Regions from separate parts of the Scandinavium sp. UTDF21-P1B genome, predicted to be linked through region 2. Evidence: predicted binding sites of a transcription regulator. Region 2 holds the regulator's gene; the other holds the start of a gene.
What was found. The regulator Fur, encoded in region 2, represses iron uptake genes when iron is present. The targets are predictions, from matches to a motif close to ATAATAATGAGAACNACTATCAA.
Positions count from the first base shown of each region.

Region 1: a site for Fur is predicted at 9,015-9,037, ahead of AB1287_RS17980 (TonB-dependent siderophore receptor). Genes of this name have one in related genera too.

Region 1 covers NZ_JBFLVD010000025.1:16,326-32,544, forward strand. Annotated here, with positions in the region: gene hutU (urocanate hydratase) at 1-1,617, shown strand, start outside; gene dbpA (ATP-dependent RNA helicase DbpA) at 1,728-3,101, opposite strand; gene phnE (phosphonate ABC transporter, permease protein PhnE) at 3,217-4,101, opposite strand; gene phnE (phosphonate ABC transporter, permease protein PhnE) at 4,098-4,964, opposite strand; gene phnD (phosphonate ABC transporter substrate-binding protein) at 5,024-5,950, opposite strand; gene phnC (phosphonate ABC transporter ATP-binding protein) at 5,999-6,841, opposite strand; gene AB1287_RS17975 (alpha,alpha-trehalase) at 7,162-8,844, shown strand; gene AB1287_RS17980 (TonB-dependent siderophore receptor) at 9,116-11,236, shown strand; gene AB1287_RS17985 (GlsB/YeaQ/YmgE family stress response membrane protein) at 11,330-11,584, opposite strand; gene ycgR (flagellar brake protein YcgR) at 11,793-12,524, shown strand; gene emtA (membrane-bound lytic murein transglycosylase EmtA) at 12,526-13,146, opposite strand; gene ldcA (muramoyltetrapeptide carboxypeptidase) at 13,238-14,149, shown strand; gene AB1287_RS18005 (potassium/proton antiporter) at 14,246-15,979, shown strand; partial or broken gene AB1287_RS22480 (hypothetical protein) at 15,917-16,117, opposite strand; gene dadX (catabolic alanine racemase DadX) at 16,078-16,219, opposite strand, start outside.
Region 2 covers NZ_JBFLVD010000008.1:165,418-181,636, reverse strand. Annotated here, with positions in the region: gene pgm (phosphoglucomutase (alpha-D-glucose-1,6-bisphosphate-dependent)) at 1-825, opposite strand, end outside; gene seqA (replication initiation negative regulator SeqA) at 850-1,404, opposite strand; gene ybfF (esterase) at 1,578-2,342, shown strand; gene ybfE (LexA regulated protein) at 2,474-2,767, shown strand; gene fldA (flavodoxin FldA) at 2,917-3,447, shown strand; gene fur (ferric iron uptake transcriptional regulator) at 3,762-4,214, shown strand; gene chiQ (ChiQ/YbfN family lipoprotein) at 4,303-4,638, opposite strand; gene chiP (chitoporin ChiP) at 4,689-6,101, opposite strand; gene glnS (glutamine--tRNA ligase) at 6,499-8,163, opposite strand; gene nagE (N-acetylglucosamine-specific PTS transporter subunit IIBC) at 8,345-10,366, opposite strand; gene nagB (glucosamine-6-phosphate deaminase) at 10,691-11,491, shown strand; gene nagA (N-acetylglucosamine-6-phosphate deacetylase) at 11,549-12,694, shown strand; gene nagC (DNA-binding transcriptional regulator NagC) at 12,706-13,926, shown strand; gene AB1287_RS04740 (HAD-IIA family hydrolase) at 14,010-14,762, shown strand; gene asnB (asparagine synthase B) at 15,020-16,219, shown strand, end outside.

The DNA.
Region 1 (16,219 bases), on a different contig from region 2:
GCCAACTGGCTGATTGAAGCCGCTTACCGCATGATTCAGAACAACCTCGATCCGGACGTGGCCGAACGCCCGGAAGATCTGGTGGTGTACGGCGGGATTGGCAAGGCCGCACGCAACTGGGAATGCTTCGAGCAGATCCTGCGTTCGCTCGAAGCTCTGCACCCTGAAGAGACGCTGGTGGTTCAGTCCGGTAAGCCGGTCGCGGTGTTCCGCACCCACGCCGACGCCCCGCGCGTGCTGCTGGCGAACGCCAATATCGTGCCGCACTGGGCCAACTGGGATCACTTCCACGAACTCGATAAAGCCGGGCTGATGATGTACGGCCAGATGACCGCGGGCTCCTGGATATACATCGGCGCACAAGGCATCGTACAGGGCACCTACGAAACCTTCGCCGAGGCGGGACGTCAGCACTACAACGGCGATCTGAGCGGTAAATGGATCCTCACCGCCGGACTGGGCGGCATGGGCGGCGCGCAGCCGCTGGCGGGCGTTCTGGCGGGCGCATCGGTGCTGGCAATTGAGTGCCAGGAGTCGCGTATCGACTTCCGCATTCGGACCCGCTACGTCGACTACAAAGCAACGAATCTCGATCAGGCCCTGGCGTTGATTGCTGATGCGACGGCGAAGAAGAAAGCCATTTCCGTCGGCCTGCTCGGCAACGCCGCAGAAATCCTGCCGGAGCTGGTGAAGCGTGCGCAGGCAGGCGGTATGCGTCCGGACATCGTCACCGATCAGACCTCTGCCCATGACCCGATTAACGGTTATTTACCGGCAGGCTGGAGCGTGACGCGCTGGCTTGATGAGCGGGAAACGCAGCCGAAGGCCGTGGAAAAAGCCGCCCGCGCCTCGATGGCGGTACACGTTCAGGCGATGCTCGATTTCCATCATATGGGCGTGCCAACCGTCGATTACGGCAACAACATTCGCCAGGTGGCGCTTGAGGAAGGCGTGAAAAATGCCTTCGATTTCCCGGGCTTTGTGCCCGCCTACATTCGCCCGCTGTTCTGCGAGGGCAAAGGCCCGTTCCGCTGGGTGGCGCTTTCCGGCGATGAAGAAGATATTCGTAAAACCGACGCCAAACTGAAGGAGCTGTTCCCGGATAACGCCCACCTGCACCGCTGGCTGGATATGGCGCAGGAGCGCATCGCCTTCCAGGGCTTACCGGCGCGTATCTGCTGGCTTGGCCTCGGCGAACGCCATCTGGCCGGGCTGGCGTTTAACGAAATGGTGCGCAACGGCGAGCTGAAAGCGCCAATTGTGATTGGCCGCGATCACCTCGACTGCGGCTCCGTCGCCTCACCCAACCGCGAAACAGAATCGATGCGCGACGGGTCTGATGCCGTATCCGACTGGCCGCTGCTGAATGCCCTGCTCAACACCGCTGGCGGCGCAACCTGGGTCAGCCTGCATCACGGCGGCGGCGTTGGCATGGGCTTCTCACAGCACGCCGGGGTGGTGATTGTCTGTGATGGCACACCGGAAGCCGACAAGCGTCTGGCGCGCGTACTGTGGAACGACCCGGCAACGGGCGTGATGCGCCATGCCGATGCCGGATACGAGCAGGCCATTGAGTGCGCGAAAAAGCATGAGCTTAATCTGCCGATGATGCGTTAATCCCGTTGCCGGATGGCGCTACGCTTATCCGGCCTACAAACGGCAAACCCCGTAGGCCCGGTCAGGCGCAGCCGCCACCGGGCAATGCCCATGCAAACGGGCGGAAAGGATTACTTAAACAGACGCACCTTCACCGACTTGCCTTTGATTTTGCCCTGCTGGAGCTGCTTCCAGGCATGGCGGGCTACGCTTTGTTTCACCGCGACAAACGCGTGAATCGGGTGAATGTCGATTTTGCCGATGTCGGCCCCGTCTAAGCCCATATCACCGGTTAACGCCCCCAGAATATCGCCCGGACGCATTTTGGCTTTTTTACCGCCGTCGATGCACAGCGTCGCCATTGTGGCTTCCAGCGGCGCAACGGTGATGCCCGCAGGCGGCTGCTGCCATTCCACCTTCATATTCAGCATCTCTTCAAGGACAGCGGCGCGCTGGCCCTCTTCCGGCGAGCAGAAGCTGATGGCAAGGCCACTCTGCCCGGCGCGCGCGGTACGCCCGATACGGTGCACGTGCACTTCCGGATCCCACGCCAGCTCGAAGTTGATGACCATCTCCAGCGCTTTAATGTCCAGACCGCGCGCCGCGACGTCGGTTGCCACCAGCACGCGGCTGCTGCCGTTCGCAAAACGCACCAGCGTCTGGTCACGATCGCGCTGCTCCATGTCGCCGTGCAGGGCCAGCACGCTCTGATTGCTTTCGGTCAGCGCATCGCAGACGGCCTGACAATCTTTTTTGGTATTGCAGAACACCACGCAGGATGCGGGCTGGTGCTTGCTCAGCAGCTGCTGCAACAGGCGGATTTTGCCGTTGCGCGACACTTCGTAGAACTGCTGCTCCACCGCAGGAAGTTCGTCGACGGTATCGATTTCCACCGTCACCGGCTCGCGCTGAAAACGGGTGCTGATCGCCGCAATCGCCTTCGGCCAGGTGGCCGAGAACAGTAGCGTCTGGCGCTTCGCCGGGGCGTGGCTCAGTACTTCATCAATGGCATCGGCAAACCCCATATCCAGCATGCGATCGGCTTCGTCCAGCACCAGCGTCTGCAACGCGTCGAGGCTGACGGTCTCTTTTTTCAGGTGATCGAGCAGACGACCGGGCGTTGCCACAATGATATGCGGCGCATGAATTAACGAGTCGCGCTGCACGCTGAACGGCAGGCCACCGCACAGGGTCAACACTTTAATGTTAGCCATGTAGCGCGCCAGACGGCGCAGCTCTTTCGCCACCTGATCGGCCAGCTCGCGCGTCGGGCAGAGGATCAGCGACTGGGTAATAAACTGGCTGGCGTCAATGTGTTGCAGCAGGCCAAGGCCAAACGCGGCGGTTTTGCCGCTGCCGGTTTTCGCCTGCGCGCGGACGTCTTTCCCCGCAAGAATGGCCGGTAACGCCGCCGCCTGCACCGGGGTCATGGTGAGATAGCCCAGCTCGGTGAGGTTGTTCAGTTGTTCATCAGGCAGCGCGTTAAGTTCAGCAAAAGAGGTCACGGTCAGTATTCCGGTAAATGCATCGGTATCAGCCAGCGGCTGACGTTCAGGCCGCAATCATACCATTGCCCGCCCCGTCCCGAGGCGAGTTTTTTCGCGCCCACCCGCCCGATGATTACTCCCCTGCTTTATACAACGGCACCGTCGCCCCGGTAATGTAGCGACGGCGAAGCCACGACGACAGCGCATCCATCGTCATCACCACTGCCACCAGCAGCAGGGTAATGAACATCACCACATCCCAGTTCCACAGGCGCATGTTCTCGGCATAGATCAGCCCGATACCGCCCGCGCCAACGAAGCCCAGCACCGCCGCTGAGCGGGTGTTGGACTCCAGTTGATAGAGGCTCAGCGCCAGGAACGTCGGGAATGACTGGGTGAAAATACCGAAACGGTGCTTTTGCAGACCGTTAGCGCCAACCGCCGTCAGGCCACGACCCGGCGCACGCTCCACCGCTTCATGCCCTTCAGCATATAAGCGCCCGAGCAAACCGGTGTCCTGCATGATAATCGCCAGCACGCCCGCCAGCGGGCCAAGCCCCACGGCGCGCACGAATATCAGCCCCCAAATCGCCATGTCGATTCCGCGCAGCAGGTCGAACAGGCGGCGCACAAACATCGCCACAAACCGCGTTACCGGGCCGCGCATGATGTTGCGGGCCGCAAGAAACGAAAGCAGCAGCGCAATGACCGTCGCAGTGAGGGTGCCGGAAAAGACGATAGCCAGCGTGATGCCAATCTGGCGGAAATAGTAGCCAAACGGCCAGTTAAGGAAATCATGCCAGACGAACATGCGAAAGAAATAGCGCCCGAGCTGCGCCATGCCGCTGGTGAGCTGCTCGTAGCTGATGCCGAACTGGATGAAGAACCAGACGTAATAGAGCAAGGCCGCAAGCGCGAGCAGGCCGATATGGCGCAGATAGCGCCCCTGCACGCGAAACAGCGCCGCATGCGTTTCCCGGTATTGCGCGGTATCCGTCACCGCTTGCCACTGTTTCATTTGTTCCCCTCCAGCACCCGCTGGCGCAGGCGGCCAGAGAGCATATCGAGCAGCGAAACGACGATTACAATCAGCAGCAGCGTCATGCTCACCTGGTCGTATCTGTCGAGTTTAATGTTGATCATCAACTCCTGGCCGATGCCGCCCGCCCCCACTAACCCAAGAATGGTTGATGAGCGGAAATTTATTTCAAGCCGCATAAAGCCGTAGGAGAGAAAAATGGGCTTCACCTGCGGCCAGAGCGCGAAGCGCATCCGCTGAACGGGCGTGGCTCCGCAGGCCGTAAGCCCACGAACCGGCTTGTTCTGCGCGCTTTCGATAGCCTCGTAAAAGAGCTTGGTCAGGCTGCCAACGGTGTGCAGCATTAGCGCCAGAAAGCCCGGTATCGCACCAATGCCAAACGCCATAACGAAAATCACCGCCCACGCCAGCTCCGGCATGGTACGCAAAAACGCCACCAGCGCGCGGATAGCCATTCGCACGCCGAGCGGTGCCCAGGCGTTTCGCGCCGCAAGGAATGCAAGGATTGTCGCAATGGCCACCGCCACCAGCGTTGCCGCCAGCGCCAGCTGCAGCGTTTCCCAAATCAGCGGCAGCTGAATGGGTAAACGATAGCCCCAGTACGCCAGCGATCCTTTGGTGTGCGAATCGGCGAAAAGCAGGCCGCCGTGCAGCGTCGGCACCGTTTCCAGCATGTAATCGAAGAAGTTCGGCAGTGAGTGCAAGATGGTGAGGAGATTAAACTCGGCGGCCTGCCCGGCGGCAAACCAGAGAACCAGCAGCAGGGCCGACCAAGTGAAGGTATCGCGCGTCTGGCGGGCCTTTATCTGGTGGTAATAACGTTCGAATTCAGTATTCTGCATGTTCACTCGCGGGATGAACGCTCCCCCGCCAACCGCGCGAGGGAGGTGAAATGGCCTGATTAACGGGCGTTAACCAGTTCGCGCTTCATGTCGATAATCTGCTGGAAGTCCGCCACCGTCGACGGGCCGATATGCTGGGTGCCGCCCATCGCCTTGATAAAGCAGGCGTGATCTTCCTTATCCAGCTTCTTCACTGCATCCACCACTTTGGCCTTGAAGTCCGTCGGCAGGCTGTTGCTCACCAGAATCGGGCCATTCGGGATCAGCGGCGACTGCCAGATAATCCGGATGTTCTTCATCAGGTCCGGGTGATCCATGCGGATCAGGCGGTTGAACGCACCAGCCGTATAGCCGTCGTTGTAGTCACCCACCATGGATGCCCAGGTCACTGCGCCTGCGAACTGGCCGTTCAGCACGCCGAGAATGTCCTGCTCGTGGCCGCCGGAGAAGGTAACGCTGGAGAAGAAGTTGTTGTATTTGTTATCCGGCGTGCCGCCGAACTTTTTCTTGAACGCCTGATTCGGGATCAGGAAGCCAGAGGTGGAGTCCGGGTCGGCCATGCCGAAGGACTTGCCCTTCAGGTCGTCGATGGTTTTATACGGGCTGTCGGCTTTGACGATCACCACCGAGTGATAGCCGCGGGACTGATCTTTGTCATCCACTGCGATGCCAACGATATCCACCGCTTTCGGGTTATTGATGTACACCGAAGCGTAGGACGACGGCGACATGCTCAGCACCACGTCGACTTTGCCGCCGAGCAGACCCTGAATGACGCCGGAATAGTCAGAGGAGTTGCGCAGTTTAGTGTCGACGTTCAGCTCCTTGTCGAGAAAATCCTTCACGCACTGGTTATCGCCAATTTGCTGCGTGGCATTCTGCCCGCCGAGGATGCCCAGATTGAGCTCTTTCGGCTGTTCTGCCGCGGCATGCCCGGCCACCAGCAGCCCAGCCATCATCGCGGAAAGTGTTAATGTGCGCTTCATGTGCTTAGTCATTATCATTGCCCGTGTTGTCTTAAGAGAAGGTATGTTTCAGTGGATCTGGCTAATGTCATCGCCATAAAGCTGTTGCAGCACATCCGGGTTCAGATCGTCCGGATGGCCGTCAAAGACGATTTTCCCCTGCGCAATGCCAATTACGCGGGTGCAGTAAGTTTTAACCAGTTCAATCGAGTGCAGGTTGACCATCACGCTGATGCCCTGCTCGCTGACCTCACGCAGCACGTTCATGATGCGCTGAGTGTTTTTGGGATCGAGTGAAGCAACGGGTTCATCGGCCAGTAGCACAGAAGGGTTCTGGATCAGCGCCCGACAAATCGCCACGCGCTGCATCTGCCCTCCGGAGAGGTTTTCCGCCCGCTGAAGCGCGTGCGGCAGCATGTTCATCCATTCGAGCAGGGCAATTGCCCGGGCGCGGTCGTCGTCTGAGAAGACCTTAAACAGGGATTTGAGGGTGGAAGTCTGGCTCAGGCGGCCGAGTAGCACGTTGGTCAGCACGTCGAGGCGCGGCACCAGGCAGAAGTCCTGGAAAATCATCCCGCATTCGCTGCGCCACTGGTTCAGGGCGCGTCCGCTGAGATGGGAGACATCACGCGGCATGCCCACTTCCGGGTAGCTTAAGATTTCACCTTCGGTGGCGGTATGCGTGCCGTTCAGCACGTGCAGCAGCGTGGATTTCCCCGCCCCGCTTCGCCCGACAATGCCCACCATTTCTCCGGCATGCAGGTCGAAACTGATGTCGTTCAGCACCGTCTGCTGAGCGTTATAGGATTTGCAGAGATTTTTCACGCTCAGCACTTTACGCAGATTTGCCGGGAGCGGCTGCGGCTGGAGCGGGTAATCGTTCAGGGAAAAAAGGGCGCGAGCGTTGTTCATAAGAGTTCCACGTTGCTGGTTTTCGCCGTGGGTTATTAACAGCGCTGCGCGTGACGCTTTAATGACAGAAAAACGATAAACAGATGAAGATGACGCGCTGAATATTCCTGAACGGGGAGTACAGACGCGGGTTTTGCAAAAGCGATCCCGGAGATTCTGGCGGATGATTTGAGGGCATTTTTTGTTTTATCCCCCACGTTTCAGCGGTATAGGAAATTAGTCGAAAAAGCGAAAAGTGTTATCCCCGACACGCGACGTAAATGAGTTTCGTCTATGGTTACAGGCAGCGGAATGTGCGCTATTAAAAAGGAGAACCGACAATGAATAAACCCGCTTTGCGCCGCCCAGATACCCTCTACCTCGCCCTGCGGCTGGCACTTGGGGGGGCGCTGTTTTCGCTGGGCCTGGCTTATGCGCAGGCCGATGAGGCGCAACCTCAATCCCCGGATGTTTTATTAGGCCCGTTATTTAACGATGTGCAGAGCGCGAAGCTGTTTCCCGATCAAAAAACCTTTGCCGACGCCGTGCCCAAAAGCGATCCGCTGATGATCCTGGCCGATTACAGGATGCAGCGCGCCCAGAGCAGCTTTGACCTGCGCCACTTTGTTGAGGTCAACTTCACTCTCCCCGAGGAAAAAGACAAGTACGTGCCGCCGAAGGATCAAAGCCTGCGCGACCATATCGACGGACTTTGGCCCGTGCTGACGCGTACCACCGACAGCGCCGAAAAATGGGATTCCCTGCTGCCGTTGCCGAAGCCCTATGTGGTGCCCGGCGGGCGCTTTCGCGAAGTCTATTACTGGGACAGCTATTTCACCATGCTGGGGCTGGCGGAGAGCGGCCACTGGGACAAAATCGAGGATATGGTCGCTAACTTCGGCTATGAAATCGACACCTGGGGCCACATTCCCAACGGCAACCGCAGCTACTACCTGAGCCGCTCACAGCCGCCGTTCTTCTCGCTGATGGTGGAACTGCTTGCCACACACGACAGCGACGCACTGAAAACGTATTTGCCACAGATGGAAAAAGAGCACGCTTACTGGATGGACGGTGCAGACGCGCTGCAAAACGGTTCGGCGAATAAGCGCGTGGTGAAGCTGGAGGATGGCGTCCTGCTGAACCGCTACTGGGACGATAAGGACACGCCGCGCCCGGAATCCTGGCTGGATGACGTCAACACCGCCAAAAGCAATCCGAATCGTCCGGCCACCGAGATTTACCGCGATCTGCGCTCTGCTGCCGCCTCCGGCTGGGATTTCAGTTCGCGCTGGATGGACGACCCGCAAAAACTCAGCTCCATTCGCACCACCAGCATTGTGCCCGTCGATCTCAACTCGCTGATGTTCCGGATGGAAAAAATCATCGCTACCGCCAGCAAAGCTGCGGGGGACGATACCAAAGCCACCCGCTATGAAACGCTGGCAAACGAGCGCCAGAAAGCGATAGAGAAATATTTGTGGAACGACAAAGAGGGCTGGTACGCCGATTACGATCTGAAAACCAAAAAGACGCGTAATCAACTGACCGCCGCGGCGCTGTTCCCGCTTTACGTGCATGCGGCGTCTAATGACCGCGCGGCGAAAGTCGCTGCCGTAACGGAATCACGCCTGCTGAAACCTGGCGGTATCACCACCACCACGGTCAACAGCGGCCAGCAGTGGGACGCGCCGAACGGCTGGGCGCCGCTGCAATGGGTGGCAACCGAAGGCCTGCAGAATTACGGTAAAGAGACGCTGGCAATGGAGGTGAGCTGGCGTTTTCTCACCAACGTGCAGCACACTTACGACAGCCAGCAGAAGCTGGTCGAGAAGTATGACATCACCTCCACCGGCACCGGAGGCGGCGGTGGGGAATATCCGCTCCAGGACGGTTTTGGCTGGAGTAACGGCGTGACGCTGAAGATGCTCGATCTGATCTGTCCGAAAGAGAAACCGTGCGACGACGTGCCGAAAACGCGGCCAGCGCCAGCGGCTGCCGCTCCCACCACCAAAACGCAATAAACGGCGACATTGCCGGGCGGCGCAGGCTTGCCCGGCCTGTGAGCCAGATGCTATATCCGGCTGTTTTTGTAGGCCAGCCAGGGCTTCAGCCGCCACCTGGCAATTCCCCAGCGCTACTACCCAAAATGGTAGTCACCTCGTGACTTCTTCGCTTGATTCAATTAACGCAAACAATAATAATTCGCATTCTTTTTAACGAAAACTGACATTTTCGCACGATTTGACACGGCGGCGTACAGGAGTGCCAGACCGTGTTTCTCAGGATGATGTGATGACTAACACTTTGCCTCTTAAACGCTCGTCGGTGCTTTGCGCGCTGGCGCTGGCTTTCCCCTGCGCCGCCTTCTCTGAAGAAACGGTTGTGGTGACGGCACAGCCGGTAGAATCTGCCACTGCCCCGACTCAGGGATATAGCGCTAAAACGTCAACCGGCGCGACCAAAACCGATCAGCCCTTAATCACCACCGCGCAGTCGGTGTCCGTGGTGACGCGTCAGCAGATGGAAGATCAGGGCATCACTAACGTCAGCCAGGCGCTGAGCTATACGCCAGGCGTCTACAGCACCTTTGGCGGCGCGGCGACCCGCTTCGACGCTATTTCGCTACGGGGCTACCACGGCGGTGACGTCGATAATATTTTCCTCGACGGTATGCGTCTGATGAGCGATGGTGGCAGCCACAACATCGTGCAGATTGACCCATGGTTCCTCGATCGCATTGATGTGATTAAAGGCCCCTCCTCCGCGCTGTACGGCCAGAGCGTGCCGGGCGGGCTGGTAAATCTCACCTCTAAGCGCCCGCTGTTCACCTCCGAAGGCCACCTTCAGGCGTTTGGCGGCACCCAGAACACCAAAGGCGCAGCGTTTGATTACACCGACGCTATTAACGACCAGTGGGCGTATCGCCTGATGGGGATTACCCGTAATACCGACATGCAGTTCGACAACACCCGCGAGGAGCGCTACGCCATTTCCCCGTCGCTGCTCTGGCAGCCGGACTCCGACACCAGCCTGCTGCTGCGCGCCTATCTGCAAAAAGATCCGTCGGGCGGCTATCACGGATCGCTGCCGCTGGACGGCACACGCTACGAGCACAACGGACGCAGGCTCGGCAATCATACCAACGAGGGCGATCCGGGCGACGGCTACCAGCGCCGGGAACAGATTTACAGCTACGAGTTCGACCACCAGTTCAGCGACGTCTGGTCGGTACATTCAAGCGGCAGCTATACCCACTCCAACGTGAAGCTCGATCAGGTGTATCAGGTGGGCTGGGTCGGCGACAGCGACATGCTGGCCCGCGGCTACAGCGGCTCGGAAGGTTCGCTGGACGGCTGGTCAACCGACAACCGCTTGAAGGCCGATTTCACGACTGGCGAGGTGGCGCACACGCTGATTCTGGGCGGCGAATATCACCGTTTCCGCAATGACCTGTGGAGCGGCGCAGGCGGGGCTTCACCGCTGGATCCATGGACGTACTCCACGCCGCAGACCGGGCACACCGTAACCTACAGCGACGATAACAACCGTCGCTACTATCAGGCAGGTGTCTATTTGCAGGATGAAATGGTCTGGAACCGCTGGCATGCGAATCTCTCCACCCGCTACGACCGCATTGTCTCGCAGCAGGTCAGCGACACTTTTGGGACCTCCTCGCGGCGCTCGGATGACCACATCAGCAGCCGCGCCTCGCTGCTTTACGCCTTCGAAAATGGCCTCTCGCCCTACCTGAGCTACAGTCAGGCGATCACGCCTGCGATGCTCTCCGGTCCTGATGGCAATCTGCTGAAGCCCACCACGGCGGAGCAGTATGAAGCCGGTCTGAAGTTCCAGCCGCCGGGCAGCGCTGACCTCTACAGCATTGCAGTTTACGATCTGACGCAAAAGGACGTGGCGACCCGCGACCCAAACATCGGTACTGCCACCTTCCTGCCTGCCGGGAAAGTGCATTCGCAGGGCGTTGAGCTGGAAGCGCGTAATCAGCTGACGCCGCGCCTGAGCACCATTGCCGGGTATACCTGGAACCGCCTGCGCTTTGCCGATACCAAAGACGGCACCGATAACAACACGCCACAGCTGACGCCGGATCAGATGGCTTCCCTGTGGGCGCATTATCAGTTCGATTTCGGCATCAGCGCGGGGGCAGGCGTGCGCTACATCGGTAAACAGTGGGCAGACGATACCAACACTGAACGCCTGCCCTCGACCACGTTGATTGATGCGATGATCCGCGCCGACCTTGGGGCCTGGAGTTCTGCTCTCAAAGGTGCATATGTGCAGGTTAACGCCAACAACCTGACCGACCGTGAATATCTTTCTGGTTGCTATGGCACCAACAACTGCTACTGGGGTGCAGAGCGCTCGGTGATTGCCACCGTGGGGTATGATTTTTAAGCAATTTGCGGCCCATTGCCCGGCAGCGCTTCGCTTGCGTGTACGAAAAAGGGCAGCCATTCGGCTGCCCTTTTATTTATTACTCGTTATTGCTTATGCGTTGCGGCGCAGAAGTCGGAAGACAATCAGCACCACGATGGCACCCACAACCGCTACCAGGAAGCTGTGCATATTGAAACCGTTCACGCTGCCGATGCCGAACATGGTTGCCAGCCAGCCGCCGACGACGGCACCGACAATCCCCAGCACGCAGGTCAGAATAAAACCGCCGCCATCGCGGCCCGGCATGATCAGTTTCGCGATAATACCTGCAATCAGTCCAAATACAATCCAGGTCAGAATGCCCATTTTAACCACCCTCCAAAGAAATAAAATAACCACAAATAATGCGGGCGTATTGTGCGCTCCGGTTATCTTAAGTATAGGTAAACATTCTTAAAATGTAGCGATTCAATTTAATTTTTTATCTGTAAAAAAATATTCCCTCGTTTGTATTAAGTTCTGGTGCGCGCTGCCGATAGTGGATCGAATCTCTGTCAATAAGGAGCTACCGGGCGTGAGTCATTACAATGAGCAATTCCTTAAACAAAATTCGCTGGCAGTGTTAAACATTCTTCGCGATCTGCACCGCGACCGCATTCCTGTACGCGTCTCCTGGGGCACATCGCAATTTATAAGCCGCATTCTCGACGTCTCACCTCAGACTCTTATTATCGATTACGGCAGCCAGGAGTATGAAAATCGCGCGGTGCAGCGTGCGGAAAATATCACTCTCTCTGCCGAAACCCAGGGCGCAAAAATCGAATTTACCGTGCCAGCGCTCAGCCATGGCCAGTTTCTGGACCTGCCCGCCTTCACCATGCCCGTGCCACCTACGCTGTGGTTTATTCAGCGCCGGGAATTTTTCCGTATTTCTGCCCCGCTGCACCCGGTTTATTACTGCAAAGCGAAGCTTGCCGATAAAAGTGAAATCCGCTTTCGCCTGTGCGACCTCTCCCTTGGGGGCATGGGTGCACTGCTGGACGGAACGCCGCCGCCTCAGCTCAAGTCAGGCGTGATGATCCCGCAGCTGGAGCTTGATATGGGGGAATGGGGGAAATTTCACTTCGATGCCCAGCTGATTTCGCTGAGCGAACGCAAGGTGGTGGACGGCAAGAATGAAACCATCAGCACACCGCGCCTGAGCTTCCGTTTTCTTAACATCAGTCCGGCGGTTGAACGCACGCTCCAGCGCATTATTTTCTCCCTGGAGCGTGAGGCGCGCGAACGCGCGAATAAGGTTCGTTAAATCAGTCGATAGCGTCCATGGCCTTTTGCACCTTCCAGATATAGCGAGGGGCCTGCGGCGATGGATGATTTTTAACGATATGGTCGAAGAACGCCTCTTTGTCCATGCCGTTGATTTCAGCAATGGCTTTTTTGCGGTCTGACGAGAAGGTTCTCAGCAGCGCGCCTGCCCCGTTAACATAAGAGGTGACCAGCGCGTACTGCATCACTTCGGGATCCTTAATGCCCAGCAGCGGTCCGTTTTCCAGAATCCGGAAATAGGCCGTGCCCATTGAGATGTTGCGCTCCGGATTTTTCAGCTCGCTGACGGAAGGATCGCCGCTCCAGCCCATATAGCGATACACTTCGCGCCCGGCGGTGGACGGCTTAAGCTGCATCAGGCCCACTGCGCCCGATTTACTCACCACGCCAGGGTTCCCGCCTGATTCGACCGCGATAATCGCCGTGATAAATTTTGGATCGAGTCCCCAGGCCGCCCCAGCTTTTTGGCTTATCGGCATCCACTGCATAGCCCGTTGTACCGGCACCGTCGGGTTATAAGGTGGCTGAGTATAATCGTATTTGGGCTTAGAACTGCACCCGGCAAGCAGTACCGCTAAAACAGCAAACCATCTCAATTTCACGCTTCTATCCTTATCACTGAAGTGTGCGCGCTGATGACAACGCGAAGTTCAGGCGGCATCATAACCGTTTCATTCTCTGCAAGGAATTGCCATGACTCTGTTTCATCTGATTTCGCCATCGGGCTACTGCATCAACCAGCAGGCCGCCGCACGCGGGATTGAGCGCCTCGAAGCCGCCGGGTATCCGGTAGAGAATCAGTCGATTCTGACGCGCCGCCAGCAGCGTTTTGCCGGTACAGAAGCGGAACGGGCGGGTGATATCAGCGCGCTGGCAAACCTCAAAGGGCAAAACGTCATCGTCATGCCGGTGCGCGGTGGCTACGGCGCAAGCCGCCTGCTCGATATGATTGACTGGCAGGCCATTGCCGCCCGCCAGCAGCAGGAGCCCCTGCTCATCTGCGGCCACAGCGATTTCACCGCTATCCAGATGGCGCTGCTGTGCGAAGGCGTCGTGACATTTAGCGGGCCCATGATTGCCGGGAACTTCGGCGCAGAGACGCTGAACACGTTTACCGAAGAGCACTTCTGGCGCGCGCTGCGCAACCCGCAGTTTACCGTCGAATGGAATGGCAGCGGCCCGGCCTGTGAAGCAACCGGCATACTATGGGGCGGCAACCTGGCGATGCTGGCGTCCCTGGTCGGCACGCCCTGGCTGCCGGAAATGAATGACGGCATTCTGGTACTGGAAGACATTAACGAGCACCCGTTCCGCGTTGAGCGCATGCTGTTACAGCTGTTCCACGCGGGAATATTGGGTCGTCAGCAGGCGATTGTCCTCGGCAGCTTCAGCGGCGCAGAGCCGAATGATTACGATGCCGGATATGACTTACCGGTGATGACGGCATATCTGCAATCACGGCTGAGCATTCCTGTTATCAGCGGCCTGGATTTTGGTCATGAGCAGCGCACAGTGACTCTGCCGCTGGGCGCGCAGGCGCGTCTGGTTCACTCCGGCAAGCGCACCACGTTAACAATGTCCGGTCATCCGACCCTCATGGAATAAAAAAATCGCTCATAGCGCTGATTAATCCGTCGTTTCGCGTACTTCTGTGATAACGTTTTACACTCATTTTCACGCGATCAAGGGAGTACGTGAACGTTGGATGCCGGGGCAATAATCAGTCTGTTTATTCTGGGTTCGGTGCTGGTCACCTGCAGTATTTTATTGAGTTCTTTTTCTTCCCGTCTCGGGATCCCCATTCTGGTGATTTTCCTCGCCATTGGCATGCTTGCGGGCATCGATGGCGTCGGCGGCATTCCGTTTGATAATTACCCCTTCGCTTACATGATCAGTAACCTCGCGCTGGCGGTGATCCTGCTCGACGGCGGAATGCGTACTCAGGCAAGCTCCTTTCGCGTCGCCCTCGGCCCGGCGCTGTCGCTGGCGACCATTGGCGTGCTAATCACCTCCGGTCTGACCGGAATGATGGCCGCATGGCTGTTCCACCTGAATCTGATTGAAGGGCTGCTGATTGGCGCGATAGTCGGCTCAACCGATGCGGCGGCGGTATTTTCACTGCTCGGCGGCAAAGGCCTCAACGAACGCGTCGGCTCCACGCTGGAGATTGAATCTGGCAGCAACGATCCGATGGCGGTGTTTCTCACCATCACGCTAATTGAGATGATCCAGCGTCAGCAGACCGGTCTCGACTGGATGTTTGCCGTTCACATTTTCCAGCAGTTTGGCCTCGGCATCGTGATTGGCCTGGGCGGTGGCTACCTGCTGCTGCAGATGATCAACCGCATCTCACTTCCCGCCGGGCTTTATCCCCTGCTGGCGCTGAGCGGCGGCATTATGATTTTCGCTGTCACCACCTCGCTCGATGGCAGCGGTATTCTGGCGGTGTATCTTTGCGGTTTTCTGCTCGGCAACCGCCCCATTCGTAACCGCTACGCCATCCTGCAAAACTTCGATGGCCTGGCGTGGCTCGCACAAATCGGCATGTTCCTCGTGCTCGGCCTGCTGGTGACGCCGTCGGATCTGTTGCCGATAGCCATTCCTGCGCTGCTGCTTTCTGCCGGCATGATCTTCTTCGCACGCCCGTTATCCGTGTTCATCGGCCTGCTGCCGTTTCGCGGTTTCAACCTGCGCGAGCGTGTGTTTATCAGCTGGGTTGGCCTCAGGGGCGCGGTGCCGATCATCCTGGCCGTGTTCCCAATGATGGCAGGCCTTGAGAACGCACGGCTGTTCTTCAACGTCGCCTTCTTCGTGGTGCTGGTTTCGCTACTGTTGCAGGGCACCTCGCTCTCCTGGGCCGCCAAAAAAGCCAAAGTGGTGGTGCCCCCCGTCGGCTGGCCGGTTTCCCGCGTAGGGCTGGATATTCACCCGGAGAACCCGTGGGAGCAATTTGTGTACCAGCTCAGCGCCGACAAATGGTGCGTGGGTGCGGCACTGCGGGATTTGCATATGCCGCCGGACACGCGCATCGCCGCCCTGTTCCGCGACAACATGCTGCTCCACCCAACGGGAAGCACTCGCCTGCGTGAAGACGACGTGCTGTGCGTGATTGGCCGCGAGCGCGATCTGCCTGCGCTCGGCAAGATGTTCAGCCAGTCGCCACCAGTGGCGCTCGATCAGCGCTTCTTTGGTGACTTTATTCTGGAAGCCAGCGCGAAATTTGCCGACGTGGCCCTGATTTACGGCCTCGACGGTGGTGAAGAGTTCCGCGATAACCAGCAGTCGCTCGGCGATATCGTGCAGCTGCTGCTGGGTGCCGCGCCGGTCGTGGGTGACCAGGTTGAGTTCGCCGGAATGGTCTGGACGGTTGCGGAGAAAGCAGATAACGCTGTACTGAAGGTGGGTGTCCGCGTGGCAGAAGAGGATGTGGAGTAGTCTGATTGCTCTGCGGCCTGATGCCCTCACCCCAACCCTCTCCCACAGGGAGAGGGAGCAAACACTAAAAACCTTCTCCGAAGAGAAGGTTTTGCGGTTTACCTCGTCACAACAGGCACGCGCTGCGCCAGAGCGCACATCAGCTCATAGCCAACCGTGCCGCAGCGCTCCGCTACGTCATCAATCTTAATCTCTTTGCCCCACAGCTCAACGGGCGTGCCGATCCCGGCCTGCGGACAC
Region 2 (16,219 bases):
GCCATCTTTATCGAGGTGCATAAAGCGAAAGGTCTGATCGACGTGATCGTTAACGATGGTCAGATCGAGCTTGTAGAACTCAGCAATACGCTTCCAGTATTCAATCCCGGAACCGCCCAGCGGATCAACGCCCAGCTTCAGGCCGGCTTTCTGAATCGCTTTGATATCGACGATATCCGCCAGCCCTTCAATGAACGGCTGCACCAGATCCTGTTCTTTAATGTGGCCGGACGCATAAGCCGCATCCAGAGAGAGACGCTTCACGCCCTTCAGGCCATCGGCCAGCAGCGCGTTGGCACGGTCTTCCACCACTTTGGTCACGTTGGTATCAGCCGGGCCACCGTTAGGCGGGTTATATTTAATGCCGCCATCTTCCGGTGGGTTGTGCGATGGCGTGATAACGATCCCGTCCGCCTGCGCGCCGCCCTTCTTATTATGAACCAGGATAGCGTTAGAGATGGCAGGGGTTGGCGTGTAGCCGTTATTTTCCTGCACGATCACGTCGACACCGTTAGCCGCCAGCACTTCCAGTACGGAAATGATCGCCGGCTCTGACAGCGCGTGGGTATCCTTACCTACGTAGCACGGTCCGGTGACGCCATTTTTGGCACGCTCTTCCGCAATCGCCTGGGCAATCGCCAGAATATGCGGTTCGTTGAAGCTATGACGACCTGCACTTCCACGGTGGCCGGAGGTACCGAATTTCACCGCGTGTTCTGCGTTACCCACTTCCGGCTTCAGCACGTAGTACTGAGACGTCAGCTGGGCGACATTGATCAAATCACTCTGTTGTGCAGGCTGGCCTGCACGGGGATGAGTTGCCATTGCCTGGTCCTTCTTATGCAAGGGTTAGATAGTGCCGCAAACCTTCTCAATCAGCTCCGCAGGGAACTGCATTGACTGCATGATGTGCTCCACCATGCTGCATTTACGACCGGTATTGGTATTGGTGATCACCCAGTATGGGGTTTCAGGCACTTGCTTAGGCTTGGTCTGGTTGCCGTTTTTCAGCAGCGTCGCTTCATCGGAAGCGAAATAGACGCGCGTGCGCCCGTGCAGCGACTCTGTGGCCTCGGCAAATGCTTTGTTGTCTAAGGAGTAAAGTGTAGTCAGCACCAGCAGGAAGCGGTTGACCGCTTTTTTCTGCTCGGCGTATTCATCAGAAAGGAGCAGTTCACGCACGGCGCGGACGTTGTCCTTCGGAGAAGAGGCTTTTTTCACCGCCGCCGCAACGACCGGCGCAGCGCTCGGGGCCGGGGTCTCTTTGACAACGGGGGCTGCACTCTGGGCTACGGCAGAAATTTTCAGCATGCGCCGTAAAATGTCGGATGCGCTCTCGCCAATGTGCTTAGTGTGGCTGGCAATAAAGCCATAGAGTTCGTCATCAACTTCGATCGTTTTCATCTTAATCCAGTGATATTTCTTTGCTGAATACAAGTCGTTGGGATTATAGGGACAAAACCCAACAGCGGATAGCGTGTCGGCAAAAACTCAGACGACTACTGAGTGTTGCAGCCGGGCGGCAGAATGTTCAACATGATACCCTAACCCGACGTAGCGAAAAAAAGAACTTTGCCATGAAATTAAACAGCCGAGCGCAATCTGCACAAAACCAGCACACTAATTCTCCCATCGTCCTCGTTCACGGCCTTTTTGGCAGCCTGGACAACCTCGGGATCCTCGCCCGCGACCTGGTTACCGACCACGATATTTTGCAAGTCGACATGCGCAACCATGGCTTGTCGGAAAGAAGCCCGGACATGAACTATCCGGCAATGGCTCAGGATTTACTTGATACGCTGGATGCTCACGATATTGAGCAGGCCACCCTGGTTGGGCACTCCATGGGCGGCAAGGCGGTGATGGCGTTTACCGCCCTGGCACCGGAACGCGTGGGAAAACTGGTGGCTATCGACATTGCGCCAGTGGATTATCAGGTGCGTCGTCACGATGAAATTTTTGCCGCGATTAACGCGGTGACGGAAGCGGGCGTTTCCACACGACAGCAGGCCGCCGAAGTAATGCGGCAGCATATAAAGGAAGAAGGCGTGGTTCAGTTCCTGTTGAAGTCCTTCGTCGGTGGCGCATGGCGCTTTAACGTGCCGGTTTTGTGGGATCAGTATCCGCATATTGTCGGCTGGGAGACGATTCCGGCCTGGGACCACCCTGCCCTGTTTATTGCAGGCGGAAATTCTCCGTACGTCACCACCGAGTATCGCGACACGCTGCTGGCACAATTCCCGCAGGCTCGTGCACACGTGATTGCCGGTGCCGGGCACTGGGTCCACGCTGAAAAACCGGACGCGGTACTGCGCGCTGTTCGCCGCTATCTGGCGGAATGATTAAAATCCGAGCAAGCAAGCGCCATTGTGGCTCCCGGCGTTGGCGTGGGGGTTTCGCTGATGTATGATTGCGCGCTATCTGCGCCGGGCCTGTCGTCCGGCGGCTTGTTTCCCCGAAGTCACTCTGAATCATGGCAAAAGAACAAACGGACCGAACGACATTAGATTTGTTCGCAAACGAGCGTCGCCCGGGAAGGCCGAAAACCAATCCGCTCTCGCGCGACGAACAGTTACGCATTAATAAGCGTAATCAGCTGAAGCGCGACAAAAGCAATGGTCTCAAGCGCGTTGAGCTAAAGCTCAATCACGAAGCGGTCGATGCGCTCAACGAGCTGGCTGAAGCCAGAAACATGAGCCGCAGCGAGCTGATTGAAGAAATACTGATGCATCAGTTGGCTGCGTTGCGAAGCCAGAAACTCGTCTGAAAATCCGACAAAAAATCACTTTCATGTAGCAGAGAGTGCAGTCCGGCGCGATTGCGGTTCCCGCGCCCTTCTCCTCCTGCTATCATTGCCTTTATCTGTGGGCAACATTCCACCATCATTTCATTACGTTTCAAGAGGTTATTTTACTCATGGCAATTACAGGCATTTTCTTCGGCAGCGACACCGGCAATACCGAAAATATCGCGAAGATGATTCAGAAGCAGCTTGGTAAAGATGTAGCTGAAGTGCATGACATTGCCAAAAGCAGCAAAGAAGATCTTGAAGGCTTCGATATTCTGCTGCTGGGTATCCCGACCTGGTACTACGGTGAAGCACAGTGTGACTGGGACGACTTCTTCCCGACGCTGGAAGAGGTAGACTTCAACGGCAAACTGGTGGCCCTGTTCGGCTGCGGCGACCAGGAAGATTACGCAGAATACTTCTGTGATGCGCTCGGCACCATCCGCGACATCATCGAACCACGCGGCGCAACCATCGTCGGCCACTGGCCAACGGCGGGTTATCATTTCGAAGCGTCTAAAGGCCTGGCCGATGACGATCACTTTGTGGGCCTGGCCATCGACGAAGACCGTCAGCCGGAGCTGACCGCTGAGCGCGTTGAAAAGTGGGTTAAGCAGATTTCTGAAGAGCTGCACCTCGAAGAGATCAAAAACGCCTGATAAACGTATGGCGCAGCGCTCAGGTTGCGCCGTATTAGCGATAAGTTCCGTAAAATTAATAGATAAAAGCAATCAAATTAATCGCTACAAATTTTTAACTTTTGAGCACATGTCTGTACAATGTCAGCTGTTTTAACGAGGTCGGATGTTTCGCTTTGCAGATGATGCCTCGTTTCTGAAAAGCATACTTTGCTCAGGGTTTGCAGTTTTCATTTAGACTTCGCAGTTCTATAATGAGACGCATTATCCTGAATTCATTCTTAGTAATACTTCCAATAAGGAAGTGTATCGCCTAGCAACAGGACTGATTCCGCATGACTGACAACAATATCGCATTAAAGAAGGCAGGCCTGAAAGTCACGCTTCCGCGTCTTAAAATTCTGGAAGTGCTTCAGGAGCCGGACAATCACCATGTCAGTGCGGAAGACCTCTATAAGCGCCTGATCGATATGGGCGAGGAAATTGGTCTGGCAACGGTTTATCGCGTTCTGAACCAGTTCGACGATGCCGGAATTGTCACCCGCCACAACTTCGAAGGCGGTAAATCTGTTTTCGAACTGACTCAGCAGCATCACCACGATCACCTGATCTGCCTCGACTGCGGCAAGGTTATCGAATTCAGTGATGACTCGATTGAAGCACGCCAGCGTGAAATCGCCACCAGGCACGGCATTCGTCTGACTAACCACAGCCTTTATCTTTACGGCCACTGCGCTGAAGGCGACTGCCGCGAAGATGAACACGCCCACGACGCCGCCGATAAATAATCGACGCTCGTGCAAAAGCAAAAGCCAACCTGACGGTTGGCTTTTTTTATGGGCATATTTTGGGGCAAAAACAGAGTTGAAATAAGGCTTACGGCGCGGGGGTATTGTTGCTGCGAATTTCCTGCCAGATTTTATCGCAGCGCGCCTTCACTGCCTGATCGTTACCCGTACGGGTCGCCTGGATACACTGCTGATAATCCAGCGTGCGCACCGTTTCCTGTTCGGCAAACTGCTTGTGCTCCTTCTCCTGCTTCAGCACATCCAGCACGCTTTGGCAGGCTTCAATCTTATCCGGATTGCCTTCCGCGGTATTAATACAGGCGCTGTAGGCGGCTTTCAGCTTGCTGTCTTCTTTCGGTGCCTGCGGCTGTGCACAAGCCACCAGCCCGGACGCCATAATCGCGACGAGAATCAATTTTTTCATGATACGACCTCATGGTTACGCGGCAGGCATCGTGCCCGCCGCGTCGCTTATCAGAAGATGGTGAACGGAGCGATAACGATGAATTTCACGTCGCGCTCATCCTGGAACATGTTGCCGTAGCCACCGCCCCAGCTTGGGATATCTGAATGGTTGTCGTACTGAGTGAAGTGCAGCTTGAACAGCGTGCCTTTGGCGCGCCCTTCCTGGACGGTGTACATCGCATCGAGACTGTAGGAAGACTCTTTGATTTTGTTTGAGGCAATGCTCTCTTTCTGCCCTGCGCTGTTGATCATCCAGTCCGCCGGTTTAGCATCCCACGCGTAAACGTAGGAAGCGCCCACCGCCCAGCCTGGCAGGTTCCAGTTTTTCAGGTCATACATTCCGCCGAAGAACACGGCTTTTTCGCCGTTGGCGTTGAAGTCGGAACGGTTATCCCACCAGATATCCAGACGACCGTTGGAGGAAGCATAGGTTGGCGTCATACGCTGCAGGAAGAAGCCCTGCTGGCCTTCTGCCTTAACCCATGTCCCTTCGAGGCGCAGGTCAACCACGTCAGCCACTTTGTAGCCGAAGGTCAGAGCCTGTAACCATGCGGTACCGTCGTAAATATCGTTGACGGTGTTTTTATCTACGGTGTCACGTGCACCATAGAACTGGTAGCTGGTAGAAAGTGGCGTACCGGCCACGTCGAATTTGTAGCTGGCTTTGGCGAAGTACTGATCCATAAAGCCCTGCGCCTGACCAAATGCGGCTTCCAGAACGAGGTCATTTTTAAAGTCGTACTTCGCACCGATGGAGTGGAGATAATCGACTTTGGTTTTCCTGTCATTCTGGTAGAACTTGTCGGTTTCAAGGTGCCATGGTGCCTTGTACTCGTTGGTCCACATGTACGAGAAGCTCAGCGCGCCCGCATCACCGTAGTCAAAGTTCGCCCCGGCTTCAGCACCCTGATAGGTGCCAGGCATAAAGCTCCAGTGCGGCGCTAACAGCGTCTGGCCGGTTGGCTGAATGTAACCCGCACGAGCCCAGGCAGGCCCAAGCTTAAATTTCGCAGCGGCTTTATAAAGGCTAATCCCGCTCTTATCACCGGAGTAGTCTTCGTCGTAGCCCTTATTGATAGAGGAAAACGCGATTTCGTTCGGGTGGCCGCTTTCGGCAGATTCGGCCATTTCGATTGCGGTAAAGGCGGCGATATCAAGCCCGATGAAATCAGCGGCGAAGCCAGACTGGAAGTCGAGGTTGGCGTTCCAGGTCGAGTGAGAAAGGTTGGTTTTGTACTTGTCACCGTCAGTGACGTCTTTACGGTCACGCTCACGCTGCCAGTAATAGATGCCGCCGGTTAACGTTGAATCGTCTACGAATCCTGCTGCACTGGCCTGCGGAGATGCAACCCAGCCCGACATTGCGGTGACGGCGGCAATAGCCAGCGCCAGCGTACTACGTTTGCCACTGAACGTACGCATGTGTATATCCTCTTTGACTTTAAAAACGCCGTCGCAAAAGGCGAAAGCGATAAAATAAGCACTGCAAAAAAGTAGCGAGGCAGAAAGGGCCTGACGCTATGTCAGTAGACTATTTTTCGCGACGCGAATTATCAATCCTTTTTCCGCACGAATGCGCAAGAGTATGACAGTGCGCACATATTTGATTGCGTTTTGTTACAAAGTACAAGTGCGAGACAAAATGGCAGGAACCGCTAATAGCAGGGGTTTGTCAGCAGCCCAGTAAATGGGGCAGGTGGCAATATGTAACAGAGCCGATAAGTGTTTCAGTAGCAGAAATGAGATTATTTCGCATCGCGAAAATGGCATAAAAAAAGCGCCGCACGAAGCGACGCTTTCAGGACTTAAAGCAGCAAGCTTACTCGCCCGCTTTCGCCCAGGTATCGCGCAGGCCAACGGTGCGGTTGAAGACCAGCTTATCAGCGGTGCTGTAACGGCTGTCGAGGCAGAAGTAACCTTCGCGTTCGAACTGATGCGCAACGCCCGCCTTAGCGGCTTTCAGGGAAGGTTCAGCGTAACCCTGTTTGATCACCAGAGAGTCCTGGTTGATGACGGACAGGAAGTCCTCCGCGGCACCCGGGTTTGGCACGCTGAACAGACGATCGTAAAGACGAATTTCAACCGGCAGCGCATGCTGTGCGCTCACCCAGTGAATAACGCCTTTCACTTTACGGCCATCGGCCGGATCTTTGCTCAGGGTGTCGGCATCGTAAGTGCAGAAAATAGTGGTGATATTGCCTTCTGCATCTTTCTCAACGCGTTCCGCTTTCACCACGTAGGCATTGCGCAGACGCACTTCTTTACCCATCACCAGACGCTTGTACTGCTTGTTCGCTTCTTCGCGGAAGTCAGCGCGATCGATCCAGATTTCACGGCTGAACGGCACTTCACGGCTGCCCATTTCCGGTTTGCTCGGATGGTTCGGCATGGTGACGATTTCGCCTTCGCCCTGGTAGTTTTCGATAACCAGCTTAACCGGATCGATAACGGCCATCGCGCGCGGTGCGTTCTCGTTCAGATCTTCACGAATGCAGGATTCCAGCGACGCGATTTCGATGGTGTTATCCTGTTTGGTGACGCCGATACGCTTACAGAATTCACGGATGGACGCTGCGGTGTAGCCACGACGACGCAGGCCTGAAATAGTTGGCATACGCGGGTCATCCCAGCCTTCCACATGCTTGTCGGTGACCAGCTGGTTCAGCTTACGCTTGGACATCACGGTGTATTCCAGATTCAGACGAGAGAACTCGTACTGACGCGGATGAACCGGAATGGAGATGTTATCCAGTACCCAGTCGTACAGGCGACGGTTGTCCTGGAACTCAAGCGTACACAGGGAGTGAGTAATCCCTTCCAGCGCATCGCTGATGCAGTGGGTGAAGTCGTACATCGGGTAGATGCACCACTTACTACCGGTCTGGTGGTGATCGGCGAATTTGATGCGGTACAGCACCGGATCGCGCATTACGACGAAGGATGACGCCATATCAATTTTGGCGCGCAGGCACGCTTTACCTTCTTCGAAACCGCCGGCGCGCATTTTTTCAAACAGCGCCAGGTTCTCTTCCACGCTGCGATCGCGGTACGGGCTGTTTTTACCCGGCGCAGTCAGCGTGCCGCGGTATTCGCGGATTTCTTCTGCAGAGAGTTCATCGACATACGCCAGACCTTTATTAATAAGCTCAACGGCGTACTGATGCAGGGTATCGAAATAGTCCGAGGAGTAGCGGATATCGCCAGACCAGTGGAAACCTAACCACTCGACGTCATTTTTGATCGATTCAACGTATTCGATGTCTTCCTTCACCGGGTTGGTGTCATCGAAACGCAGGTTGCACTGACCCTGATAGTCCTGGGCGATGCCGAAGTTCAGGCAGATCGATTTAGCGTGACCGATATGCAGATACCCGTTCGGCTCTGGCGGAAAACGGGTGTGAACGGTCGTGTGCTTACCACTGGCCAGATCCTCATCAATAATCTGGCGAATAAAGTTAGTCGGGCGGGCTTCAGCCTCACTCATCGCGGGTTCCTCAAGGCGTAAACAACATATAACGGCATATGATCTTATAAGCCGGACGTAGTGACAACCCTTAGTTACGGAAAATACGTATCTGATGAAAATAATGGGAGCATTTGCTGCAAAAAAAAGCGGCGGAGGAATTCCCCCGCCGCTAAGGCACATAAGATTTACTCAGGAACGATTATTTGCCTTTAATCTCATACAGCGGCGTGACGCCTGCAACGACCTGACCCTGCGCCTTGATTACCAGGCCGCTGAAGTCGTCGATATTGCTGCACACCACTGGACTGATCATGGAGCGTGCGTTGGCGTTCAGGAAGTCCAGATCCATTTCCAGAACCGGCTGACCGGCTACCACTTCCGCACCCTCTTCCACCAGGCGAGTAAAGCCCTGGCCGTTCAGCGCAACGGTATCAATGCCCATGTGGACAACGATTTCCGCGCCTTTTTCGGTTTCGAGGCAGAACGCATGGTTGGTGTTGAAGATCTTAACGATGGTGCCTGCTGCCGGAGAAACGACGGTTTTCTCCGTTGGTTTCACCGCTACGCCGTCGCCGACGGCTTTGCTGGCGAACGCTTCATCAGGAACCTGCTCCAGAGCAACAACATCACCGGTAACCGGGGATACCAGCGCAGCAATAGTCGCTGCTGCGTTTGGTACAGCCTGTGGTTTTACCGCTGCTGGTGCCGCCGCAGCAGGAGTTGCTTCTGCTGCGGCAACGTGGCCGGTGGTTTTCATCGCGTTAGCAATTTTTTCTGCCACGAAGCCCACGATAATCTGCACGCTGGTTTTGTTCAGACGAATCACACCGGACGCACCGAGACGTTTGGCCAGCGCTTCGTTAACCAGAGAAGAATCCTTCACGTTCAGACGCAGACGGGTGATGCACGCGTCGATACCGGTCAGGTTATCAGAACCACCTACGGCAGCAATGTACTGACGAGCCAGCGCGGATGCATCCTGCTCTTTGCCGGTGCTCACATTCACGTCCTGACCATCTTCTTCGCTACCGGCAACCGCCAGTTCACGACCTGGCGTCATCAGGTTGAATTTGGTGATGGTGAAGCGGAACACCACGTAGTAGATAACGAAGAACACCAGGCCCTGAGGGATCAGCATCCACCAGTGCGTCGCCAGCGGGTTACGCGAGGAGAGCACCATATCCACCAGACCGGCACTGAAGCCGAAACCAGCAATCCACTGCATGCTCGCCGCGATAAACACGGAAATACCCGTCAGCACAGCGTGGATGAAGTACAGCACTGGTGCCACGAACATGAAGGAGAACTCCAGAGGCTCGGTGATACCGGTGAAGAATGCCGCGAAGGCACCCGCCATCATGATACCCAGCACTTTGGCTTTGTTTTCCGGACGTGCGCACTGGTAAATCGCCAGCGCAGCACCTGGAAGGCCGAACATCATGATTGGGAAGAAGCCTGCCTGATAGCGACCGGTGATACCGACAACCGCTTTACCGGCTTCGATAGACTGCGCACCGCCCAGGAAGTTAGGGATGTCGTTAATACCGGCAACGTCAAACCAGAATACGGAGTTCAGCGCGTGGTGCAGACCAACAGGGATCAGCAGACGGTTGAAGAACGCATAGATACCGGCGCCCGCAGAGCCCAGTTTCTGAATGTGCTCACCGAAGCTCACCAGGCCACCGAAGATAACCGGCCAGATGTACATCAGCAGGAACGCAACGGCGATCATCAGGAAGGAGGTCAGGATAGGTACCAGACGGCGGCCGCTGAAGAACGACAGCGCTTTCGGCAGCTCAACGCCGCTGAAGCGGTTGTACAGCTCAGCAGAAATAATACCGACAAGGATACCCACGAACTGGTTTTCGATCTTACCGAAAGCCGCCGGGACCTGCTCCAGAGGAATCTTCTGGATCATCGACACCGCTGCCGGAGAGCACAGGGTGGTTAAAACGAGGAAACCAACAAAGCCGGTCAGCGCAGCTGCACCGTCTTTATCTTTGGACATACCGTAAGCCACACCGATCGCAAACAACACGGACATATGATCGATGATGGCCGAGCCAGATTTGATAAACAGCGCCGCTAAGGCGTTATCGCCGCCCCAACTTACCGGGTCAATCCAGTAGCCGACACCCATCAGGATGGCTGCGGCAGGCAGCGTGGCCACTGGCACCATCAGTGCGCGGCCCACTTTTTGTAAATAACCTAGAACACTCACTTTTCTTCCCCCTATGAGACCCCGATCCGACTTCGTTAAAGCCGTATTTTTATAGTGTGACTATCTTAAAAGCACAGCGACATACCACTTGCTTTGAGAGTGTGTGGAAAATTAATTCGTCTCGCAAATTAAACGCACCTTTTTTGTGATTTTTATCACCAAATATCGTCATCCCCCCCTCATCCGACTGGCTAACAGGGAAAACTTATTTTATCATTCGAAAAATCAGGACGGATTGCCCCCTCTCGTTGCCAAACCAGGTTACTCTTAACTGAGATTCGGTGCCAATCCGCCAACCGTTTATATTAACTATTGAGGTGAACAATGAGACTGATTCCCCTGGCGACAGCAGAACAAGTAGGCAAATGGGCCGCCCGTCATATCGTCAACCGCATCAATGCGTTTAAACCAACGGCGGATCGTCCGTTCGTTCTGGGTCTGCCAACCGGCGGCACCCCGCTCACAGCATACAAAGCTCTGGTTGATATGCATAAAGCGGGCCAGGTTAGTTTCAAACACGTTGTCACCTTCAACATGGACGAATATGTTGGCCTGCCGAAGGAGCATCCGGAAAGCTACCACAGCTTCATGCACCGCAACTTCTTCGATCACGTTGATATTCCAGCTGAAAACATTAACCTGCTGGATGGCAACGCGCCAGACATCGACGCAGAGTGCCGCCAGTACGAAGAAAAAATCCGCTCCTACGGTAAAATCAACCTGTTCATGGGCGGCGTGGGCAACGACGGTCACATCGCATTCAACGAACCTGCCTCTTCCCTGGCTTCCCGTACCCGCATTAAAACCCTGACTCATGACACCCGCGTGGCAAACTCCCGCTTCTTCGACGGCGACGTGACTCAAGTGCCTAAATACGCACTGACCGTGGGTGTGGGTACGCTGCTGGACGCAGAAGAAGTGATGATTCTGGTGCTGGGCCACCAGAAAGCACAGGCGCTGCAGGCCGCCGTTGAAGGTAACGTCAACCATATGTGGACTATCAGCTGCCTGCAGCTGCATCCGAAAGCGGTCATGGTGTGTGACGAGCCGTCCACCATGGAGCTGAAAGTGAAGACGCTGAAGTACTTCAACGAATTAGAAGCTGAAAACATCAAAGGTCTGTAATTGAATCCCCGCCTCTGTTTTCAGGGGCGGTCGCATTTTTAAGAACCGGGGGTCGTAATGTATGCATTAACTCAGGGCCGAATCTATACCGGCCACGAAATTCTGGATGACCATGCGGTAGTGATTGCCGATGGCCTGATTGAACGTATCTGCCCACAGGCCGACTTGCCGTCCGGGATTGAGCAACGCTCGTTGAATGGCGCCATCCTCGCTCCCGGTTTTATTGACGTGCAGTTAAACGGCTGCGGCGGCGTGCAGTTCAACGACAGCCCGGACGCGGTGACCGTTGAAACGCTGGAAATCATGCAGAAAGCCAACGAAAAATCTGGCTGCACCAGCTACCTGCCAACGCTGATTACCTCCAGCGACGACCTGATGAAGCAGGGTATCCGCGTAATGCGTGAATACCTGGCGAAATACCCAAATCAGGCACTCGGTCTGCACCTTGAGGGCCCGTGGCTGAACATCGTCAAGAAAGGGACCCACAATCCGGATTACGTTCGTAAACCAGACAATGAACTGGTGGACTTCCTCTGCGCCAACGCCGATGTGATAACCAAGGTCACACTTGCGCCTGAAATGGTACCTGCCGAGGTGATTACTCGTCTGGTGAATGCCGGGATCGTGGTCTCTGCGGGTCACTCCAATGCCACGCTGAAAGAAGCCAAAGTGGGCTTCCGTGCGGGCATCACCTTCGCCACACACCTCTATAACGCGATGCCGTACATCACCGGACGCGAGCCGGGCCTTGCTGGCGCCATCTTTGATGAAGCAGACGTTTACTGCGGCATTATCGTTGACGGTCTGCACGTCGATTTCGCCAACGTCCGCAACGCCAAACGCCTGAAAGGCGATAAGCTGTGCCTGGTGACCGACGCCACCGCGCCGGCGGGGGCAAACATTGAAGAGTTCATTTTTGCTGGTAAAACAATATACTACCGCGATGGGCTCTGCGTGGATGAGAACGGCACCCTGAGCGGCTCGGCGCTAACCATGATTGAAGGCGTGCGTAATCTGGTAGAACACTGCGGCATCGCCCTGGATGAAACCTTGCGTATGGCTACGCTCTATCCTGCCCGCGCCATCGGCGTGGAAAAACAGCTCGGCAGCATTGCGCCAGGCAAGGTGGCGAACCTGACCGCGTTCACCCGCGATTATAAAATCACCAAGACCATCGTTAATGGTAACGAGGTCGTTAACTGAGTAAGTAAAGTATGACATCAGGCGGACAAGCTCAAATTGGTAATGTTGACCTCGTTAAACAGCTTAACAGTGCGGCCGTTTACCGCCTGATTGACCAGCATGGGCCAATCTCGCGCATTCAGATTGCCGAACAGAGCCAGCTTGCGCCCGCCAGCGTGACCAAAATCACGCGTCAGCTTATTGAACGCGGCCTGATCAAAGAAGTCGATCAGCAGGCCTCCACCGGAGGCCGCCGCGCCATTTCTATCGTTACCGAGACCCGCAATTTTCACGCCATCGGCGTACGTCTTGGTCGCCACGACACCACGCTCACGCTTTACGATCTGAGCAGCAAGGTGCTTGCTGAAGAGCACTACCCGCTTCCACAACGCACGCAGGAAACGCTTGAGTATGCGCTCCTCGACACCATCGCCACCTTTATTGAGCACACCCAGCGCAAGATCCGCGAACTGATCGCAATCTCGGTTATCCTGCCGGGGCTGGTCGATCCGGAAAGCGGCGTCATCCGCTATATGCCTCACATTCAGGTGGAGAACTGGGGTCTGGTGGGCGCGCTGGAAAAACGCTTTAACGTCACCTGTTTTGTCGGTCACGATATTCGCAGTCTGGCGCTCGCAGAGCACTACTTCGGTGCAACACAGGACTGCGAAGACTCTATTCTGGTGCGTGTTCACCGAGGAACCGGGGCCGGGATCATCTCCAATGGGCGCATTTTTATCGGCCGCAACGGCAACGTCGGCGAGATTGGCCATATTCAGGTCGACCCGCTCGGCGAACGCTGCCACTGCGGCAATTTTGGCTGCCTGGAAACCGTCGCCGCCAATGCCGCCATCGAACTTAAGGTTCGTCAGCTGTTGGAAAAAGGCTATCAGAGCAAAGTCACGCTGGATGAGTGCAACATCAAAACCATCTGCAAAGCCGCGAATAAAGGCGATGCGCTGGCAAGCGAAGTGATTGAGCAGGTTGGCCGCCATTTGGGTAAAACCATCGCCATTGCTATCAATCTGTTTAATCCGCAAAAAGTGGTGATTGCCGGTGAAATCACCGAAGCCGAAAAAGTGCTGCTGCCCGCCGTCGAAGGCTGCATCAACACTCAGGCGCTGAAAGCGTTTCGCCAGAATCTGCCCGTCGTGCGCTCGGCCCTCGATCATCGTTCGGCCATTGGCGCGTTTGCGCTGGTCAAACGTTCAATGCTCAACGGCCTGCTGCTGCAGCATCTGCTCGAAGGCTAACCCGCCCTCCTCCCGCGCTTCGGGCATGAGGGAGGATAATGTGTATAATTACGCCTTTCCTGAACAAAGACGCTGGACTGTCCATGACCCTCAAGAACATCATTTGCGATATTGACGGCGTGCTGATGCACGATAACGTAGCCGTACCGGGCGCTGCTGATTTCGTTGCGCGCGTGCTGGATAAAGGCATGCCGTTTGTCTGCCTGACCAACTACCCGTCACAAACAGGTCAGGATCTGGCAAACCGTTTCGCTACCGCGGGCATCGACGTCCCGGACAGCGTGTTTTATACCTCCGCCATGGCCACCGCCGACTTCCTGCGCCGTCAGGAAGGGAAAAAAGCCTACGTTGTCGGTGAGGGCGCGCTAATCCACGAACTGTATAAAGCCGGATTCACCATCACTGACGTCAACCCGGACTTCGTGATTGTCGGCGAAACGCGCTCCTTTAACTGGGAAATGATGCACAAGGCTGCGTTCTTCGTCGCCAACGGCGCACGCTTTATCGCCACCAACCCGGATACCCACGGCCGTGGCTATTATCCGGCGTGCGGGGCGCTTTGTGCTGGTATTGAGAAAATCTCAGGTCGTAAACCTTTTGTCGTTGGTAAGCCAAGCCCGTGGATAATCCGCGCCGCGCTGAACAAAATGCAGGCCCACTCTGAAGAAACGGTGATTGTAGGCGACAATCTTCGCACCGATATTCTGGCAGGCTTCCAGGCCGGTCTGGAAACGATTCTGGTGCTCTCCGGTGTCTCCACCGTCGATGACATCGACAATATGCCCTTCCGGCCGTCGTGGATTTACCCGTCGGTTGCCGAAATCGACATCATCTGAGTTCAAAACCACGTCCTGCGGCGTGGTTTTTTATTTTTCAACTTCAAAAATGCACCAACGTCTAATAAAAGACGTAGTTTATTGAGAAACCGTCAATAGCAGAACTAAAAGCCTGCGCCTTTTTCACTATTCGCTAATCCTCATTGCACTATTTTCGTTTAGCCCCGTAATCCTCTTGCGCACGCTTACGCTTTACGGCATTTTTTAAAGCATGCAACGCCCCAACAACACGCAACAGCATTAACGGAGAAGTAGCTATGTGTTCTATTTTCGGTGTACTGGATATCAAGACGGACGCGGTTGAGCTGCGTAAAAAAGCGCTGGAACTGTCCCGCCTGATGCGCCACCGCGGCCCGGACTGGTCCGGTATTTATGCCAGCGATAAAGCTATTCTTGCTCACGAACGTCTGTCGATTGTCGACGTCAACGCCGGTGCCCAGCCGCTTTACAACGAAAAGAAAACCCATGCGCTGGCCGTGAACGGTGAGATCTACAACCATCAGGCACTGCGCGCTGAATATGGCGACCGTTACCAGTTCCAGACGGGTTCCGACTGCGAAGTGATCCTCGCGCTGTACCAGGAAAAAGGCCCGGAGTTCCTCGACGATCTGCAAGGTATGTTCGCCTTCGCCCTGTACGACAGCGAAAAAGACGCGTACCTGATTGGCCGCGATCACATTGGGATCATCCCGCTGTACATGGGTCACGACGAGCACGGTAACCTGTATGTTGCCTCCGAAATGAAAGCACTGGTGCCGGTGTGCCGCACCATCAAAGAATTCCCTGCTGGCAGCTACCTGTGGAGCCAGGACGGCGAAATCCGTCCTTATTATCAGCGCGACTGGTTCGACTATGAGGCGGTAAAAGACAACGTCACCGACAAAAACGAACTGCGTCAGGCGCTGGAAGACTCCGTGAAAAGCCACCTGATGTCTGACGTACCTTACGGCGTGCTGCTTTCCGGTGGTCTGGATTCATCCGTTATTTCCGCCATCACCAAGAAATTCGCCGCTCGCCGCGTGGAAGATCAGGAGCGATCTGAGGCCTGGTGGCCGCAGCTGCACTCTTTCGCCGTTGGCCTGGAAGGTTCACCGGACCTGAAAGCTGCGCAGGAAGTGGCAAATCATCTGGGCACCGTGCACCATGAGATTCACTTCACCGTGCAGGAAGGTCTGGATGCCATTCGCGACGTGATTTATCACATCGAAACCTACGATGTGACCACCATTCGCGCCTCGACGCCAATGTATCTGATGTCGCGTAAAATCAAGGCGATGGGCATAAAAATGGTGCTTTCTGGCGAAGGCTCCGATGAATTGTTCGGCGGCTACCTCTACTTCCATAAAGCGCCGAACGCCAAAGAGCTGCATGAAGAAACTGTGCGTAAGCTTCAGGCTCTGCATATGTTTGACTGCGCTCGCGCAAACAAAGCGATGTCTGCCTGGGGTGTTGAAGCG